Regions from separate parts of the Psychrobacillus psychrodurans genome, predicted to be linked through region 3. Evidence: riboswitches for the same ligand, from Rfam matches in the RefSeq annotation. Region 3 holds a riboswitch; each other region holds the start of a gene.
The links. Region 3 has a riboswitch for S-adenosylmethionine ahead of metA (homoserine O-acetyltransferase MetA). Riboswitches for the same ligand answer to the same signal wherever they lie in the genome.

Region 1: linked by a shared signal. The riboswitch ahead of ACQCPR_RS16355 (bifunctional homocysteine S-methyltransferase/methylenetetrahydrofolate reductase) and the one ahead of metA (homoserine O-acetyltransferase MetA) in region 3 are both predicted to bind S-adenosylmethionine.
Region 2: linked by a shared signal. The riboswitch ahead of ACQCPR_RS18290 (acyl-CoA dehydrogenase family protein) and the one ahead of metA (homoserine O-acetyltransferase MetA) in region 3 are both predicted to bind S-adenosylmethionine.

Annotation. Positions count from the first base shown of each region.
Region 1 covers NZ_CP189791.1:3,318,819-3,321,023, reverse strand. Annotated here, with positions in the region: gene ACQCPR_RS16360 (NERD domain-containing protein) at 1-560, shown strand, start outside; SAM riboswitch class I at 970-1,078, shown strand; gene ACQCPR_RS16355 (bifunctional homocysteine S-methyltransferase/methylenetetrahydrofolate reductase) at 1,150-2,205, shown strand, end outside.
Region 2 covers NZ_CP189791.1:3,697,162-3,699,366, forward strand. Annotated here, with positions in the region: gene ACQCPR_RS18285 (catalase) at 1-925, opposite strand, end outside; SAM riboswitch class I at 1,088-1,188, shown strand; gene ACQCPR_RS18290 (acyl-CoA dehydrogenase family protein) at 1,293-2,205, shown strand, end outside.
Region 3 covers NZ_CP189791.1:1,868,739-1,870,943, reverse strand. Annotated here, with positions in the region: gene ACQCPR_RS08840 (hypothetical protein) at 1-59, opposite strand, end outside; gene metA (homoserine O-acetyltransferase MetA) at 81-989, opposite strand; SAM riboswitch class I at 1,064-1,171, opposite strand; gene ACQCPR_RS08830 (methyl-accepting chemotaxis protein) at 1,237-2,205, opposite strand, start outside.

The sequences.
Region 1 (2,205 bases), 1.5 Mb from region 3:
GAAATATTCAATTACTACAAGAATGGCTGGGGAATCATGGGCTGACAATCCCAATATACGGTGTTATTGTTCTTAGCAATCCAAAAGTGAGAGTAATTGAACCACCGAAAAAACTTAGTGCTATTCTCCCGCAAACCATCCCAGTATATTTACGTAATCTTCCCCGCGAAAATGTATATTTTGATTCTGAAAAAATGAAAAAATTTGAAAATCAAATAAAAGTAGGTCAACAAACTTATATTCCTTTTCCAATGTGCACACGCTGGGGTATTAATCCTGAAAATTTAAGAAGCGGTGTCCAGTGTGAAAGCTGTAATTTTCATGGAATGGAAAAAAGAAAAAATGGCTGGACTTGTCCTCGTTGTGGTTATTTTGATAAGCTCGGACATGAAAGGGCCATAAGGGATTGGTTTATGCTGATTAGCGATACTATAACTAATAAACAATGTAGAGACTTTCTACATTTAGAATCAAAATATATCGCGCACAGAATCTTGCAATCAATGAATTTAACCAAGATAGGAACATCCAGAAACACTAAGTATAAATGGATATGGTAAAGAACCTGTGCATATACTGAAAAAGATAGAAAAAGAGAGAATCGCTAGAATGTAGCGGAGAATCACTAGAATGTAGTGGAGAATCGCTAGAATGAAGCGGAGAATCGCTAGAATGTAGTGGAGAATCGCTAGAATGTAGTGGAGAATCGCTAGAATGTAGTGGAGAATCGCTAGAATGTAGTGGAGAATCGCTAGAATGTAGTGGAGAATCGCTAGAATGTAGTGGAGAATCGCTAGAATGTAGTGGAGAATCACTAGAATGAAGCGAAGAATCGCTAGAATGAAGAAGAAAATCACTTAAATAGGATAAATAAACACTTAGCGAAGTGTATAGAAAATTCAAAACACATCTTGACGCTTTAGTGGAATAAAGGTACGATATGTTTAATTAAAAAATTGAATAATGAAATTCTTATCAAGAGAAGCCGAGGGACTGGCCCTACGAAGCTTCAGCAACCAGCCAATTAATTGGTCAGGTGCTAAATCCAGCAGACTTTACAAAGTCTGAAAGATGAGAAGGTGGTATCTAGCATACTCGTAAAGCCTTCTTTTCATGGAAGGCTTTTTTATATGGAGAGGATGGATACAAATGAGGTTATTAGAGAAATTACAGTCGTCTATACTGACAGCGGATGGGGCAATGGGTACGCTACTTTATTCGTACGGAATTGACTATTGCAATGAGGAATTAAACATTCAAAAGCCGGAAATTATTGAGAAGATACATCAGGATTATATTGAGGCCGGAGCAGATATTATTCAAACGAATACGTATGGAGCGAATGCCATTAAATTGGCGCGTTACGGGCTAGAAAACCAACTGAAAGAAATAAATGAAGCGGCTATCCAAATTGCTAAAAGAGCTGCTGCACCGGGCAACCAATTTGTCCTCGGTACGATTGGGGGCATTCGAGGAATTCGGAAAAGTGATGCCACTCTCGATGAGATTATCCATTCACTTGATCAGCAAGCCATCCAACTGTTAGCGGGAGATCCAGATGGTTTATTACTCGAAACCTATTATGACTTGGAAGAATTAAAGACTACTGTGACTTATCTTCGTACCTTAACTGATATACCAATTATAGCCCAAGTATCCATGCATGAGCCCGGTATTCTTCAAAATGGCTTACCACTTAATGATGCTCTACTTCAGCTTGAAGCAATTGGGGCGAACATAGTTGGAGTCAACTGTCGACTAGGTCCCCATCATACAATTCAAGCATTTGAAGGAGTAAACCTTCCGAATAAGGCTTTTCTCTCTGCTTATCCAAATGCGAGTTTACTGGATATAGATGAAGGGCGAATTGTCTATGAGTCCGATGCTGAATATTTTGGAAAAGCGGCGTTATATCTTAGGGATGCTGGAGTACGACTAATAGGAGGTTGCTGCGGGACGACACCAAAGCATATCGAAGCAGTAAAAAAACATATTGGTCATTTAGCACCGATTACGAGTAAGGTTGTTGAAAACAGAAAGCCGATTATTATTCAAGACGCCAAGCCGACTAACACACTGGCTCTCCATGAAAAAGCAAAAACAGAAAGGACGATTATTGTTGAGCTAGACACTCCTCGTCACCTTGACACGACTACATTCATGGAAGGTTCGGAAAAACTATATGCTGCTGGAATTGATGCAGTG
Region 2 (2,205 bases), 1.8 Mb from region 3:
CCTCTGGCCATAGTTTAGTAGGATCCAAAATATCAAAATCAAATTTAAATTCGTCTTCCTCTGCGATAAGTTGGACTCCAAATTCATACTCAGGATAATCCCCATTATCAATCGCATCATATAGGTCACGACGATGGAAATCCGGATCTTTCCCATTTATCTTTTGTGCTTCATCCCATACAACTGAATGGGTACCAAGTAGTGGTTTCCAATGAAATTTTACAAAATGGGATTTACCTGCCTCGTTAATGAAACGAAATGTATTTACACCGAACCCTTCCATCATACGAAAGCTACGTGGTATAGCCCTATCTGACATTGTCCACATGATCATATGTGCCGTCTCCTGATTGTTAGCAACAAAATCCCAAAACGTATCATGTGCAGTCGCAGCCTGCGGAATTTCATTGTGTGGCTCTGGCTTTATAGCATGCACCAGGTCTGGAAATTTAATAGCATCTTGAATGAAAAAGACAGGAATATTATTTGCTACTAAATCATAATTTCCTTCTTCCGTATAAAACTTAGTAGCGAATCCTCTAGCATCGCGAGCTAATTCACCAGATCCACGTGAACCTGCCACAGTAGAAAACCTTACAAACACTGGAGTCTTTGTGCCAGGTGTTTGTAAGAACTTTGCCTTCGTAAATTCACTTGCTGATTCGTATAATTCGAATTCCCCATGAGCTGCATAACCTCTAGCATGTACTACTCTTTCTGGTATGCGCTCATGATCAAAATGCGTCATTTTTTCACGAAAATGGAAATCTTCTATCAAAGTAGGACCTCGTTCTCCTGCTTTTAGAGAAAATTCATCTTCAGATATTTTTAGTCCTTGATTCGTAGTCAATGCTTGTCCTTGATCGTCCACACGGAATTTTTCTAATTGTTCATCTTTGCTATTTCCAGTTACTTTCTTATCCAAACAAACTCCTCCTCTACTTATATCTACACTATTGTTTATACCCTGAATGACAGTTCAAAAACCCCTAAAATAGAATCAAACACTTAATTCATACTAAATCGATAAGAATTACTATTGACTTCTTGCAGATTAAGTAGTACGATTATTCCCACAACTCCATACTACTTATTAAGAGAAGCTGAGGGACTGGTCCGATGATGCTTCAGCAACCGCCACTTCTATGGTATGGTGCTACTTCCAGCAAGAAACTTGAGAGATAAGTGTACATAAAATTACTTACTCTTTTGATTTTCAAAAGGGTTTTTTATTTGCATTTAAAACCAACTTAACACATAGGAATAATTAAAATCAAAAGGAGACGACAACTGTGAATAACTTGTACATCAAAACGGAAAAACAGCAGTATTGGATCAATCAGTTATATGAGTTAGAAGAAAAATTTAAAAGTAAATCCGCCGAAATTGATGAACAATCTATTTTTCCAAAAGAAAACGTGGATGATTTGATCAATATCGGATATGCAAGCCTTACACTACCCGAATCGTATGGTGGTAATGGATTTTCTGTATACGATATGGTTCTTTTACAAGAAACACTTGCTAGCTTTGATGCCAACACAGCCCTATCAGTAGGTTGGAGCTTAGGTGTTGTTGGTGAACTATTTGAAAACAAACTTTGGAAAAAAGAGAAACTCGACTTTTTTGCAGCAGAAGTATTAAATGGCGCACTCATAAATCGTTCTGTCAGTGAAGCTCAAACTGGAAGCCCAACGCGTGGGGGTAGGCCTGGAACTATAGCCATAAGAAAAGGAGATTCTTGGGTACTAAATGGACGTAAAATATTCACGACCGCATCCCCTGTACTATCCTACTTTTTAACATCTGCATGGATTGAGGAAAAAGAAAAAGTTGGTTTCTTCCTTATTCCTCGCAATACAGCTGGCCTTTCCATTGAAGAAACCTGGGATGTTGTATCCATGCGAGGAACGAGTAGTAATGACTTAGTATTGAATAACGTAATCGTTCATGAGTCAAATCTAGTAGAGCTCCCCGAGTTCGCAAGTGGTGGAAAGATTAATGGGTGGCTATTACATATACCAGCGACCTATCTCGGAATCGCACAGGCAGCAAGAGACTACGCAGTACAATTTGCCAATACCCATTCACCAAATAGCTTGAACGGATCTATTGCACAGCTGCCAAACGTTCAACAGCTTTTAGGAGAAATAGATTTAGAGCTTACGAAGGCAAGATTAGTCATTTATGGAGTTGCTACTTCCT
Region 3 (2,205 bases):
ACATCGGCTTCATACAATGTTTCAAAAATTATTTCTTCTCTTTTCCACCTAATATTCATAGCTACACCAACTTTGTAAAGTTATTCCCATTCATATGGTGTTTCTTGGTAAACATAATAATTCAACCAATTGGAAAATAGCAAATGTGTATGTGACCGCCATGAGTTCATTGGCTTTTGTGTTGGATCATTGTTTGGAAAATAATTTTCTGGAACATCAATCTCCACACCTTTTGCTATATCTCTTTGGTATTCATCTGCAAGTGTTGTTGCATCATACTCTAAGTGACCAGTAATCATAATATGCTTTTTATCTTTAGATATTACTAGGAAAACACCTGCATCTTCCGAATTGGAAAGCAATATCAGTCGAGGGTCTTGTTTAATCTCGTCGTATAACACAGCAGTGTAACGAGATACAGGTGCATAAAATTCATCATTAAATCCTCGTACTAATTGAATGGTTGGATCGGATAACCGATGACTAAATACACCAAAACATTTTTTGGGCAGGTCGAATTTACCAATACTATAATGATGATAAAGCGCTGCCTGCGCTCCCCAACAAATATGAAGAACAGAGGTCACATGCGTTTTGGACCATTCCATTATTTCAGTCATTTCTGGCCAATAATTAACATCCTCGAATGATAAATGCTCAATTGGAGCACCTGTAATAATCATTCCATCAAATTTTCTGTGTTTGATATCCTCAAAAGTAGTATAGAAAGTATCTAAATGAGTTTTACTAACATTTTTGGAATCATGTGTTGCCATATGTAAAAATGTCACATTTACTTGGAGGGATGTATTCCCTAATAATCGTAACAATTGAAGTTCGGTTTTCTCCTTTTCAGGCATAAGGTTCAAAATAATTATGTTTAATGGACGTATATCTTGAGTTATTGCTCGGTCGGTATCCATGATAAATATTTTCTCTTTTTTAAGAAGTTCAGCTGCAGGTAATTGTTTAGGTATATTTATCGGCAAAATAGTACTCCCCCTTAAATTTAAAAACCCTCTTTCCTTTATATAAGAAAAGAGGGTGAACGTTTTGCTCTCGATTCTTATCTTTCAAGAAATTATATCTTGTAGGAGTTAGCACCTTTCTGATAAATCAGAGGTTGCTGAAGCTTCAACGGGCCATGTCCCTCTGCTTCTCTTGATAAGAGTTATTAAATTATATTGTTCTTTATTAAAGAATATTAACATGTGTTTTCCAATAATTCAACTTCTTTTAAACTTTGAAACGATTCACTGCTTCCGCAAGTTTATCACTAAGATCTGTTAATGTCTCAGATGCTGTAGCTACCGATTGAATTGCTCGTAACTGCTCATCAGATGACGCACTCACTTCTTCACATGCAGCTGCAGTTTGTTCTGAAGTTGCGGCCATCACTTGAATAGTATCTACTACCTGATCTTTATAGTTGGAAACTTGTTCAATTTCTGCTGAAACTGCATCAATAGATGTTTGTAAACTATTCATCAATATTGATATTTCACTAAATGTTAACTCTGTATCAGTTACAACAGAACCCTGTTCACGGAATGTTTTGATGGTGTCTGTCATTTGTTCCCCTACAATATGGGATTCACTTTGTAGCTCCGTAATAGTTTGTTTTACTTCCTCTGTGGCTTTAGCAGATTGCTCTGCAAGCTTTCGCACCTCATCCGCAACGACCGCAAATCCCTTTCCATGCTCACCTGCACGGGCCGCTTCGATACTTGCATTCAATGCGAGGAGATTCGTTTGTGATGAGATTTCCATAATGGTTTCCATAACACTGCCAATCGCTTTTACTCTAACTTCTAAAGTTGTAAACAATGTAGACATGGAGGTAAGATTAGACTCCCAGTTTTGGAAAGAAGTTTTCAATTCACTCATTTGGTTTTGACCATTTGTATTCATTAAATTTGCTTTAGTAGCTATATCAGTCATCGTTATTGATTTTTCGTTAATGAGATTGATTTGCTCGCTTAAGTGTACGGAACTCTCGGTTACTTCACCAGCATCTTCTGCTGATTTAGATGCACCTTCTGCAATTTCACTAACTGCTAATGACACTTGTTCCGCTGAAGCATTTGTTTCTTCAGCTACAGCACTTAAATTTTCAGAATTTGACTGCACATTATTTGCGGACTCTTTTACAACCTGAATAATTTCATTCATACTGCTAGTCATTTTGTTAAAGTTTGTAGCAAG